3 regions of the Staphylococcus sp. IVB6181 genome follow, and region 1 is predicted to be linked to each of the others. Evidence: riboswitches for the same ligand, from Rfam matches in the RefSeq annotation. Region 1 holds a riboswitch; each other region holds the start of a gene.
The links. A riboswitch is a leader RNA that binds a small molecule or an ion and turns the genes downstream of it on or off. The one in region 1 is predicted to bind thiamine pyrophosphate.
Positions count from the first base shown of each region.

Region 2: linked by a shared signal. The riboswitch ahead of MUA90_RS00950 (3-oxoacyl-ACP reductase) and the one ahead of MUA90_RS09695 (ECF transporter S component) in region 1 are both predicted to bind thiamine pyrophosphate.
Region 3: linked by a shared signal. The riboswitch ahead of MUA90_RS02120 (thiamine phosphate synthase) and the one ahead of MUA90_RS09695 (ECF transporter S component) in region 1 are both predicted to bind thiamine pyrophosphate.

Region 1 is NZ_CP095096.1:1,993,069-1,997,360, forward strand. It holds gene MUA90_RS09685 (class I SAM-dependent rRNA methyltransferase) at 1-26, opposite strand, end outside; gene auxA (lipoteichoic acid stability factor AuxA) at 158-1,453, opposite strand; TPP riboswitch at 1,691-1,792, shown strand; gene MUA90_RS09695 (ECF transporter S component) at 1,897-2,472, shown strand; gene MUA90_RS09700 (ABC transporter ATP-binding protein) at 2,485-3,894, shown strand; gene MUA90_RS09705 (energy-coupling factor transporter transmembrane component T family protein) at 3,887-4,292, shown strand, end outside.
Region 2 is NZ_CP095096.1:199,602-203,893, forward strand. It holds gene MUA90_RS00945 (LLM class flavin-dependent oxidoreductase) at 1-1,039, opposite strand, end outside; gene MUA90_RS00950 (3-oxoacyl-ACP reductase) at 1,053-1,805, opposite strand; TPP riboswitch at 1,911-2,012, opposite strand; gene MUA90_RS00955 (hypothetical protein) at 2,162-2,389, shown strand; gene MUA90_RS00960 (YfcC family protein) at 2,541-3,956, shown strand; gene MUA90_RS00965 (YbgA family protein) at 3,994-4,292, shown strand, end outside.
Region 3 is NZ_CP095096.1:492,727-497,018, forward strand. It holds gene thiS (sulfur carrier protein ThiS) at 1-199, opposite strand, end outside; gene MUA90_RS02115 (NAD(P)/FAD-dependent oxidoreductase) at 183-1,313, opposite strand; gene MUA90_RS02120 (thiamine phosphate synthase) at 1,316-1,879, opposite strand; TPP riboswitch at 1,963-2,074, opposite strand; gene panD (aspartate 1-decarboxylase) at 2,335-2,718, opposite strand; gene panC (pantoate--beta-alanine ligase) at 2,720-3,574, opposite strand; gene panB (3-methyl-2-oxobutanoate hydroxymethyltransferase) at 3,574-4,292, opposite strand, start outside.

The DNA.
Region 1 (4,292 bases):
CCTTTATTTAAAATTGCTGTCTTCATAATTATTATTCCGCCTTCTATGTGTAGTTACTTTCATCTTAACGTATAATACAGTCCCTTTCTAAACAGAACAACTAAAAAAATAAAAAAGCCGAGAAATCTTTATTTGATTTCTCGACTTCAGCTTGTTGTTAATGGTCCGGTGTTCTTAATTGAATAATAAATGCAATGGTTACCGCAACAAGCATTATAAATAAAATCGGTGTGATAAAAATTGATAATAATAAGCCATGAATCATAATGTTCACGAATTCAGTAAGTAATTTGAAGAACAAGATACTTACCATGAAGAGTTGTGCATAGTACAGTTTGCCGCGTAAGAAATGCGTCAATGTTGTAATAATATAAGCGATGATGACAAGCAGCAATAGGAATAAAGTCACCCATTCAATAACATAAGATGTCTGTGACAATTCCCAATCGCCTGACATAAATAATCCATTACGGTTGTTCAATTCTAATAATGTGAATAAGAACAGAATCGTTCCGCAAATTAACTCTACAATACCTGGTTTGATCCATTTCGGTCGACGCATCCAATTCGGAATATCGTCTTCCTGCAAATCAATTTTATCTTTAATTGTCTTTTTAATTTTATCTTTTTTTGTTCTGATTTTCTCTAAGTCAATGCTTCTGCGTGTACGGTGTGTGAATTCTTGGGTACGTTCTTGAATTTCACGCAATTGTTCTTTCGTTTGGCTGATTGCACCATTTTTATCAGTTCTAGAGTATTCCATCTCTTCTCCAAGTTCTGCTTTAGTTAAAGGCAATGAACGTCTTAGGAATAAGAAGTTCCAAATCGACATTTGGCCTAAACACCACATCACTAAGAAGAAAGCATTGACACTTAAAATATCAATCAATGCAATTTCATGACTCTCTATTCTTCCGTATAACGAAATCTGAGATATTAAATAACTGATACCATACGTACAGATGATCCATAAATAATGTTCCTTCTGATGGTCGCTGTTAAGTTCGTCCTTATAAACAATATAGCCAATATGCACAATGAACGGGATAATAAAGATAACTGCGAAGAAACCGTAGACTTGTGTCATAAAGACAATTGTGATGAGGAAGAAAAAGATTCCTATTATAAGGAAGAAAATTGAAATATCATAATCATATTTTGTCGTGATAAATAACAAATAGCCGATCCAAAGCAATGCAACGCCGAATAAGATGATTAAGATGGCGCTGATGATAGGGAAATGGCCGATAAATTGACTCATAATCCGGATAATTTCAATAAAGAATGCATTGATGAAATCCCACACATTATTAATATGTAAGTCAACCTTGCTCCCCTTAGCAAGTTTATGGATGAATGATAAATTGAGCAGTACAATGATGCCAATTAAAAGTGAAACAATGCCAATAATCAAACTAAAAATGATCTCAGCGTGCTTCTTTATATACGACATGTTTTTCACCTCATAGTTATTATATATGAACAGACGTGTTGTGTCTTTAAAAATTATAGTAAATCATTCTATGGTAGTATATTAGAATTGGTCAGCACACTCAATCCTTTACTTTTGTTTTTACACAAATTTAATCTTTTGTCATCTTAATTCAATACCCGTTCTTATAAGGATGAATCGCAAAATGACCTTGACATCTAGTACTAAAAAGCATACATTTATTATAAATCAAATGAATAAATGCACTAGGGGTGTTTCGAACTGAGATGAAGCACATGCTTCAAACCCTTCGAACCTGATCTAGCTTGGACTAGCGTAGGAAAGTGCGGAAGATGAACCGGTTGTCGATTGAGGGTGGTACCGGTTTGTTCCGATGCCTGTTTCACGCTGCTTGCTAGACAAGTTTGCGTGTTTTTTATTTTTATAGGAGGAATTGATTCATTATGTCTAAAGGGCTTAAACTTTCAGATATCTTAGTTACTGTGTTAATCGCAGTCATCTTTGCAATCATTTACAACATTTGGAACCTTGTATACAAAGCGATGCAAGTGACTGGATTGCACTTAGAAGAATTATCTTATGGTATGTGGTTTGCTGCAGCTGTTGTTGCTTACCTGATCATTCCTAAAGCAGGCGTCGCTTTACTCGCTGAATTTGCTGCGGGTGCTGGTGAAACTATCGTCATGGGACGCTTTGATATTGCAACAATTATTTACGGCTTGCTTCAAGGTTTAGCATGTGAAATTATTTTTGCGATTTTCCGTTATAAATCACGCAAATTAATGGTGGCAGTCATTGCTGGTTTAGCAGCTGCACTTGTTACTTTCCCTATCGACTTCTACTATGGTTATCTTGGTGAAGTTGCAGGATGGAACTTATTCTTATATGTGTTCTTCCGTTGTATCAGCGGTATTGTATTAGCAGGGATTTTCCCATACTATCTTGTCAAAGCACTGGATCAAACCGGAGTTACCAAACTCTTCCGCCCTGCTTCTAAAAAAGATTACGACAATTTGTAAGGAGATATTATCTTGTTATTTGCTCAAAATTTACGACTCAAATATCCAAATGCACAAAATAAAATCTTTGATGGTTTAAATATAGAAATACCTGACAAACAAAAAGTCTTGCTTTTAGGTCCATCAGGCTGCGGCAAAAGTACTTTGCTTAATGTATTAAGCGGTATTGTACCGAACTTGATTGAATTGCCTATGAAGTATGATGACTTAAAAGCAGATTTAAACAGCGGTGTCATTTTCCAAGACCCGGATACACAGTTTTGTATGCCTAAAGTATATGAGGAATTAGCATTCGTATTAGAAAACAAACAAGTACCGCGTAAAGATATGGATGCGTTAATTCAACGTGCTTTAGAATCTGTAGATTTAGAAGTAGGTCCAAAACAAACCGTGTCTCAATTAAGCGGAGGTATGAAACAAAAATTAGCTATTGCTGAAACGGTACTCCAAGAAGCAGATACCCTCTTCTTGGATGAACCGACCGCTATGCTGGATGTAGATGCGACTGAGGATTTATGGAATAAAATCAAAGAGATGTGGCAAGATCAAACTGTACTCATCGTTGAGCATAAAGTAGAACATATTTGGGAACATGTCGATCGTGTCATATTAATGGGCCATGGCGGCCACATCATTGCTGATGACACACCTGAGGTAATATTGAACCAGCATGAAGATTTATTGACAGAATACGGCGTATGGCACCCTAAAGCTTGGGACCATGCACCACAACCAAATTTAAACGCTGCTGCACCTTCAAAAGCACGCTTTAAGTATACAGAGGGTGAAATTATCAGAGGCAAAAAGACCTTGATTCAAGTCCCTGACTTTGAAATTGGTGATGGCGAGTGGATTACGATTACCGGTAAAAACGGTGCCGGTAAAACCACTTTATTAGAATCGATGATGCAGCTGATTAAATATCGCGGTGCCATGTCCTATGACGGCCAACCGCTTCACAAAATTAAAGAAGCTGCCCAGCATATGTACTTGGTCTATCAAAATCCAGAACTGCAATTTATCACAAATTCAGTTTATGAAGAGATTTTCATCAACTTCAGCGGCCCTGATGCAGAAGCAGAAACAAAACAACTGATACAAATGTTGAATTTAGAAGCTGTTCAAGAACATCACCCGTTCGAATTATCTATGGGTCAAAAACGTCGATTAAGCGTCGCAACAGCGCTAAGCTCTCATGCTGATATTATCTTATTAGATGAGCCGACGTTTGGTTTAGACAGCCGCAACACATTTAATTTATTATCACTTTTCCAAAAACGTGTTGCACAAGGACAAACCATTATAATGGTTACACACGATCCGCATATTATCGAACGCTACCCTACAAGACGTATTGAGTTGCGCGATCATATGTTATGTGAAGATGAGCTTTTTGAAATGGAAGGTGAAGACAATGTTTGAAGCATGGAAAAAATATTTCACCTTCGTAGATGAAGTCAATATCATTACCAAATTAGGTTTAGGTATTTTCTTATTCTTCTTTGTCATCTTTATACACAATTTTGATGTGATGATTTATTTAACCGTTCTGATGTTATTATTCTTACTCATCTTTGGCGGTATGAAGTTTAAGATAACAGCACTATTTGTAGTTTATACGATACTATTCAGTATCATCTCAGCACTGTTCATGATTTTCTATGGTGATGGTACACATACGCTATTTAAGTTAGGATTTATTCATATTACGACAGAAAGTTTAGTCAGAGGTCTGCATTTATCAATGCGTACAGATACTGTAACTTTCTTTGGAATTGTGATGGCATTCACTTCTCAAATTGTGATGATCTTCTACAGTT
Region 2 (4,292 bases), 950 kb from region 1:
CGCGGATGATTTCTAAGACTGTTTCATATCTTCCGACAGGTCCTGTAAATTCTGAAACAGGGGGCAGTTCTGGTACTTTCTCATCTAATGCCCATTTAGAACAATCTTGTTGAACAAAGAAGCTGAGTTGATTTAATGCTGTTTCAATAGGAAGCAGGTTGTCTAATTCAGCTTTCTTCGCAAGTGCTGCTTCACGTGTTTCAGCGACATAAGTCACAAGACCTGGGAATACTTTAAGTTCGCGGTCAGTCTGTCCAGAGGTCTTAATTTCATCATCTAAACGTTGTCTGAACTGCTTTGCTTGTTGGATATTCCATGACACAGAATAAACAGCATCCGCATATTTCACAGCTAAAGCGACACCTTGTTTAGAGGCACCTGCTTGCATGGCAACGGGTTTGCCCTGAGGACTGCTTGGTGTAGATAGCGGGCCGCGTACTTGGAAATTGTCGCCTTTATGCTGGAATGGTTGAATGTGTTCAGCGTCAATCAGCTGATTGTTTGTGCGGTCATGTTTAAAGTCATTCACAGACCAAGATTCGAATAATTGATTCATTACTTCTGCGAATTCATCTGCGACCGCATAACGTTCAGCGTGATTCGGAAGTCCTTCCATACTGTGATTTTGTGCTTCGATATCTGTCATGGATGTGACTAAGTTCCAACCTACACGTCCGTTAGTTATATGGTCCAAACTTAAAAGCTGCCTTGCGGCAGTGTAAGGATTAGAGAACGTACTGGAAATAGTAGACACCAAACCAACATGTTTTGTGACTTGTGATATCGCTGTTAAGTTGACGATAGGGTCAAACCAGAATGCGGGCATGGTTGTGTCGTTATTTGCGGGAAAAGATTGATTATCCGCAAAGAAAACAGCATCGAAATAACCGCGCTCTGCGATTTGTGCGAGTGTTTGATAATATTGGATGGTTCCGATTTGTTCAATACTGGAATCAGGCATTAACCAAGTTGCCTGATGATGGCCAGTACCATATAATAATACGCCTATATGCAACTGTCTCTCTTTTGGTACAGGCATGTTGTTTCACCTCTTAGTTCATTGTTAAGCCGCCATCGACTGTAATGTTTTGTCCTGTAATACCGTCTGCTTGTTTTGAAACTAAATACGCCACCATATTTGCGACATCTTGCGGTGTCGTTACTTTGCGCAGTGGTGTAGTTTGAGCAATTAAATCAAAGACTTCTGGTGTTGTTGCGGAACTTGCATCGGTAGTTTTAAGCAAACCGCCGGATACTACATTCGCATTGATACCGTATTGGCCTAATTCAGCGGCGATATTGCGCGTAAAACCGATTAAGGCAGCTTTTGCAGTTGTATATTCGTGATAAGGAACAACTGGGTTTTGATATAAATTAGTACCGATAGATACGACAGTACCGCGTTGGCGTTCCATAAATTGAGGGATGACACTTTGAACGACATTGAACGCAGCTTTTAAAGTGCCGTCGATTTGTGTTTGATAGTCTTCCCAATCCATATCTTTGAATGCTTTTTGGGCAGTCGGATCAAATTTGAATCCGATTAATGCATTATTGACAACGCCGTCAATTTGACCGAAAGCTTTCGTACCTTCTTGTACTAAGCGTTCTACATCTTCACGCTTTGTGACATCTGCTTGAATTGCGACGGCACGTTCATTACCGATTTCTTCTGCGAGTGCTTTTGCTGCTGCTTCGCTTTGATTGTAGTTAATGATGACATTAAAACCTTGTGTGCCTAAAGTACGGCTGATCGCTGCACCTAAGCCGCGTCCGCCGCCTGTTACTAATATTGTTCTTGCCATAATCATTCGCTCCCTTTATGAAATTAGACATAAAAAAATACACACCTGCAAAACAGCTGTGCGTAAAAGAGCGAGACAAAATCCTATTATAAGACATACTACATTTGCCGCTATCTCACACTTTCCTACGCTAGTTTCAGCTAGATCAGGTTCAAAGGGTCTGAGGCAAGGCCTCATCTCAGTTTTAAAACGCCCCTAGTGCATTATTCTTGTCATTACACTCAATGTATCGAGTTTCATATAACGTGTCAAGAAAGTGTGGTTTTGTTTCAAATAGTAAAAAAGCATGAACAGAAATGTTATGATGAAATGGAATAAAAAATATGGGATAACCCTGCAGAATTGGAGTGAGTGGAATGTTCTGGTTAGGTATGTCATTCCCTTTATTAGCAATTATCTTTATTGTGTTCGCAGTACGTGAAGAAAAGCAGCGTAAAATAAGACAACAAGAAAAAGAAGCTAAATGGGAAGCACAAAAACAACAAGAAGCAAAAGCTCAAAATGAAACACAGCGTGTCGAAAATGAAACAAAATCTGAGACACAAACTACAGAAGAAACGACAACTTCAGACAACCAAAAATAAGGAAAAAAAGCTGACCGAAAATACAACGGTCAGTTTTTATATGTAATGGCGCACGACTGTTCCTAAAAATTAATACGACTATTCCTGATGGATTAGGTTATATAATTTAAAATAAGAAAATTCAGATAATAACTGAGTTGGGGGAATGTGTATGAAAGAAAAGGGACAGAAGCATTCAGAGGATCAAACGTCTAAATTCAAACTGAAGACACCGCACACCTATGCATTATTAATGATGATTATTGCGGTGGCTTGCGTGTTAACTTACGTTATTCCGGCAGGTGAATACAAACGTGTAGATAAGGGCGGCCAGACTTTAGTGGTCCCGGGGTCTTATCATGAAATTGCACAGCATGGTGTCGGCTTTTTGGATTTGTTCAGAGCAGTACCTGAAGGGTTATTGACTGGTGGAGAGATTGTCTTTTACATCTTCTTAGTCGGCGGTGCATTTGGAATTGTACATCGAACAGGTGCGTTTGAAAACGGCATTAACCGTGCGATTCAAGTTTTAGGTTCTTCAAAAATTTTGATGATTCCTTTAACCATGATTGGCTTCTCGGTATTAGGTTTCTCTATAGGTTTAGCCGAAGAAACGATTATTTTTGTGCCGATCGGTGTCTTGATTGCACGTACGTTAGGTTATGATGCGATGACAGGTGCAGCGATGGTCATATTGGGTGCTGCAAGCGGATTTATCGGCGGTATGCTTAATCCATTTACGGTCGGAGTGGCTCAAACTGTCGCAGAATTACCGATGTTCTCAGGTTGGGGTTTACGTTCAATTATTTACTTATTCATACTGGCCGCCGCAATTACATGCGTCATGTTGTATGCACGTAAAGTAAAACGCAATCCAAAGAAAAGTATTGTCTATGAACTTGAACAATCTGAAGGCAACAGTCATGAAGCAGTAGATTATGGCCGCTTTACCAAACGACAAGCACTCGCTTTATTAATGATTATCTTTGCGATTATTTTTAATGTCTATGGTATCTTTACGTATGAATGGAGCTTTAATCAAATGAGTGCCAATTTTGTACTGGCAGGTTTAATTGCCGGACTGATCAGCGGATTAGGCTTGAATGGCACATTCGATGCAATGATTGAAGGCATGAAAGACATTTTATTCGGAGCGATGATTGTAGGATTTGCGAAAGGGATTGTCGTGATTTTAGAACAAGGGAAGATTATTGATACGATTATTCACGCTATGACAACCTTGCTCAATGATGTCCCGTCATCTATTGTGATTATTGTCATGTTTATTTTCCAATTCTTCTTAAACTTCTTTATTCCGTCAGGTTCAGGCCAAGCACTGACAACGATGCCATTGATGGTTCCGATTTCTGATTTGCTGGATATTAACCGACAGCTGACCGTTTTAGCATTCCAGTACGGTGATTCCATCAGCAACGTCTTATTCCCGACTTCTGCTATTTTGATGGGAGCGTTGGCAGTCGCGAAGATTTCATATATACAATGGCTCAAATTTGCGTGGAAACTGATTTTGCTTTGGGGTATTATTTGTGCCGTCGCGATGTCGATTGCGTTGCTTGTCGGCTATTAGTAAAGAGAAAACGAACGATAGAAGAGGAGCATAGATAGTGAGTCAATATACAAAAGAAAAGCTGTGGCGCACCTACAAATATGAAGTCATGTGGCACAGTCAAAAGCAGTATCAGCTGATTCGCGATAAGATGAAAGAAAATATCAGTGAAGCGGAATTAGACAATTTGATCACAGCTGCTTTAGCTATAACACCGACCTCAGGGTCTGTCATCAATACATCTGATCATATGTGGGGATACTTTAAGAAGACTGCGGATGAAAAAGAAAAAGCACAGCACAAAGTACTCAAATCAGAGTATCTTCAAGGACAAACTACACAGGAAGATTTACTGCG
Region 3 (4,292 bases), 1.2 Mb from region 1:
ATCCGCCTCCAACAAATTCTAATAATTCTAAACGATCATCTTCGCGCACTATTTGATGCGCAAAGTCATCACGTTGTATTAAGTTTTGGTTATGCTCCGCAATCACACGTTTCGGATCAAGTTCAAGCTGTTCTAAAATACTTTGAATGCTTAAAGCTTCGTCAAATGTGAAAGGGTCGCCATTAATGATGCACTTCATAATGTTCCCTCCTGTTTTTATGAAATGGTTCTAAAGCTTTTGGACAAGTATCTGTGATAATCCACTCTGCCATCAGTTCTCCGATAATCGGTGATAATAAAATACCGTTGCGGTAATGGCCGGTGATAATCCATAAGTTGTCTTGGACTTCATCCATAATCGGCTGTTCTCCTTCTGTCCACGGTCTGACACCTGACCAATGTTTGAGTGCTTTGCTGTGTTTAAGTTTTGGAACACGTTCTACAGCTTGATTCAACAGCCATGTTTTGCCTTGGTCAGATACACCGACAGAATAATCGTCGAAGTAGCTTGTGGCACCGATTAGGAAACGGTGGGGCGGTTTCGGTACGATATAACAGCCGTTGGTCATAAACAAAGTTTGTTTTAAATCTAAATTTTCATTTTCGACTAATAAGACTTCGCCTTTAACACCGCTGACAGTTGCTTGAATGTCAGGCTGTTCTGTAACATTGCCGGCCCATGCACCTGCTGTTTCGATAATTTTATAGGCGCGTGTAATGGTGCGGCGGCCATTACGTTCTGCTTCGATTTCATAACCGTCGCCGACACGGTGGATGGCAGTGACATTGGTGTTGGTGAAGCGGTCGATGTTCGGCTCATCCTTCAATGAGGCATGCAGTGCTTTCGTATAATGATTCGCATTAATTTGATGGTCATGCGGCACAAACATCATTGCTTCTGTACCTTTGACTAAACCATGCGTTAATTGATTTAAGTCTGCTTCTGTTAGTGTACGGACATCCGGATCATTGTCGTTCAAGAATGCATATTGTTGTTGAAGTGATGGGATATCTGCTTTAGAAGCGGCTAATTTGATTAAACCGTTTTGCTGGTACTGGATATCGATACCTGTTTCAGCCAATAAAGCTTTGCTTAAAGCATCGAATTTTGAACGTGATGCCAGTGCTAGACGAAACAGGGGACTGTCTTCGGTAAATTCATTTTGTGCCCCTAACATGCCTCCGGCTTTATAAGACGCATGTTTGCCTTCAATATCTCTATCTATTAATGCAATACTCAGACCGCTGTCTTTTAAATGACGTGCAATGGACATACCCATTACACCAGCACCGATAATTGCTGCATCATACATAGTTATTCACCTTCCTTTAATGAACTTAGTGTGTGTAAATCGTGATGTGCGAAGAGTGAAATTGCTGCGATACCTGAGAAGCCTTGTGGTACTTCAGATAAAGTATCGAAGTTGATACCGCCTAACGCAATCACTGGAATATCTGCGGTTAAAACTGAATCGATTTCTTCTTGTGCGCGCGGCGGCAGACCAGGTTTAGATGCTGTTTTGAATAAATGTCCGAACAAGACATAATCTAAATGATGGCGTTTTGCTGCTTGTGCACTTGCTTGACTATGTGTAGACATGCTGACACATAAATCTGGATGTGTTTGTTTCAAGTGAAAGGCACGTTCATCCATTTCTTTAAAGTGAATATGCGTTAAGTTGAATCGATTTAAAACTTCACTGTCTGAATGTACTGTTATTTTATCTTTCGGGAAATCATTTTTGAGTAATGCTTCTATTGCTTTCACTTGTTCTTTTGGACGCGTACGTAAAATTAATTGATCTATTATAGGTTCAATCGCCGCGTACTGTTTTATTAATTCAGGGGTTATTGTTTGTTTAGAAATCGCAACCCACATTGCCTTCACCCTTTGAAAAGTCTCTACTGGAAATAAAACAAATAAAAAAGCGCTATTTCCGTACAGGAAAACAGCGCATTAAAAAGTGCAATACGCCACTTTCCTACGCCAGTATGAACTGGATCAGGTTCCAAGAATTTCCTCATCAAACACGAGGATCTCAGCCTGTAGGAACAGGCACTTCCAGTGGACTTATTGTATTATTCAATTCTTAGTAGAATAAGAAAGCATCAAACATCAATACTTTAACAATTCGTGTAGCGAGGCGTTAACGTATTGGACTGTAATTTTCATTCTTGAAATTACTAATTTCTTTTCATTACAAAATCATCATAAATCACTTTGATAGAAAAAGCAATAGCAGACCAAGTCTATACCAGGAATTCAGGGGATGACAGGGACTGGCTTTATAGAATCAGTGAAAAAAGATGACAAATAAAACCAATTTATTGTGATTACAATACGATAGAGTTTTCTTTTTCATGAATCATTTCAACAATTTCATTATGTGCATTCATTACAGCAACTTTAGGAGTGTGGTGTTTGAGTTCTTCTTCATTCAGTTGTGCATATGTCATAATAATGACGATGTCATCGACTTCAACTAAACGTGAAGCAGCACCGTTTAAACAGATTTTTCCGCTGCCTCTTTCACCTTTAATTACGTAAGTTTCAAAGCGTGCACCATTATTATTGTTTACAATCGCAACTTTCTCATTCGGTAAAATATCTACCGCTTCTAATATTGCCTCATCAATCGTAATACTCCCTACGTAATTCAAATTCGATTCTGTCACACGTGCACGGTGAATTTTAGCGTTCATCATAGTTCTTATCATTTTATTGGTCATCTCCAAGAATAATATTATCGATCAAGCGTGCTTTAGAAAATTTAACTGCGAGCGAAATGAAAAATCGGCCTTCAATGTGCGACTGCTCGACCAGCTCTGGATAGCTGTATACAGCCACTTCATCAATATGGCCGCTTGTATGTTGCTGTAAATAATCTGTGATGCGGTCGATAATGACTTTACTGTCTCTTTCGCCGTTTAGATAGTATTGTTTTGCCAGCTGCAGGCTCTCTTGCAGAGCAGGAGCTTCTTCGCGTTCTTGTTCAGTTAAATATACATTGCGAGAACTCTTTGCAAGACCGTCTGCTTCACGTACAATCGCTTGTCCCACAATTTCAATCGGGTGATTAAAGTCTTTCACCATTTTTTCTACAATAGCTAATTGCTGCGCATCTTTTTGTCCGAAATAAGCACGGTCAGGCTGAACGATATTAAAGAGTTTATTGACAACAGTGGCTACACCATTGAAGTGAATCGGACGCTGTGCACCTTCTAACACTTCAGCAAGACGCCCGACTTTAAGGGCAATACCGATTTCATCTGGATACATAGCTTCTGCACTGGGGTGAAAGATATAATCCACACCAGCAGATTGTGCCGATTCAGTATCTTGTTCAATTTGTCTAGGATAGGCGTCATAATCTTCATCAGGTGCGAATTGAAGCGGATTAACAAACACACTCGCGACCGTAACATCATTTTCTTTAGTTGAACGTGTCATCATAGTCAAGTGGCCGTCATGCAACGCACCCATTGTCGGAATAAAGCCGATTGTTTTGCCTTGGCGCTTGAATGATTGAGCCAGCTGCTGCATCTCTGAGATAGAGGTAATAACTTGTACCATTACTCTAATTCCCCCAGTATTTGTTTCTTATACGTATGGGCATCAGAAGGGAATTGTCCAGCACGTACTTCTTCATGATAGTGTTTTAAAGCTGAAACACCTTGTGAGAAATCACCATATTGTTTAACGAATTTAGCATGATGATCCTGACCATAATTCAGCATGTCATGATAGACCAGTACTTGTCCGTCAGTGGCTTTGCCTGCGCCGATACCGATGACTGGAATCGTTAAACGTTCTGAAATAAGGGCTGCTAAATCGCTTGGAACGGCTTCTAGTACTAATATCACTGCACCCGCTTCTTTCACAGCCTGTGCATCATTTAATAACTGTAATGCATCTTCTTTGGTCGCACCTTGCATTTTATACCCCATTACACCGACACTTTGCGGCGTCAGTCCTAAATGCGAAACTACAGGGATGCCCATTGCACGCGCTTTTGTAATAAAGCTGATTAAATGTGCACCTTCTGCTTTTAAAGCATTCGCATCAGTTGCTTGATACAATTTCAACGCATTTTTCAAGTCGCTCTCATCATTAATACCGACTGCGCCGATAGGCAGATCTACTACGATAAATGTGTCTGGTGCACCGCGGCGAACGGCTTTAGCATGATGAATCATATCAGAAAGTGTCACTTGTACTATGCTCTCATATCCAAGAACAGTCATACCAAGCGAGTCACCGACTAAAATTGTATCAATACCAGCTGCTTCAA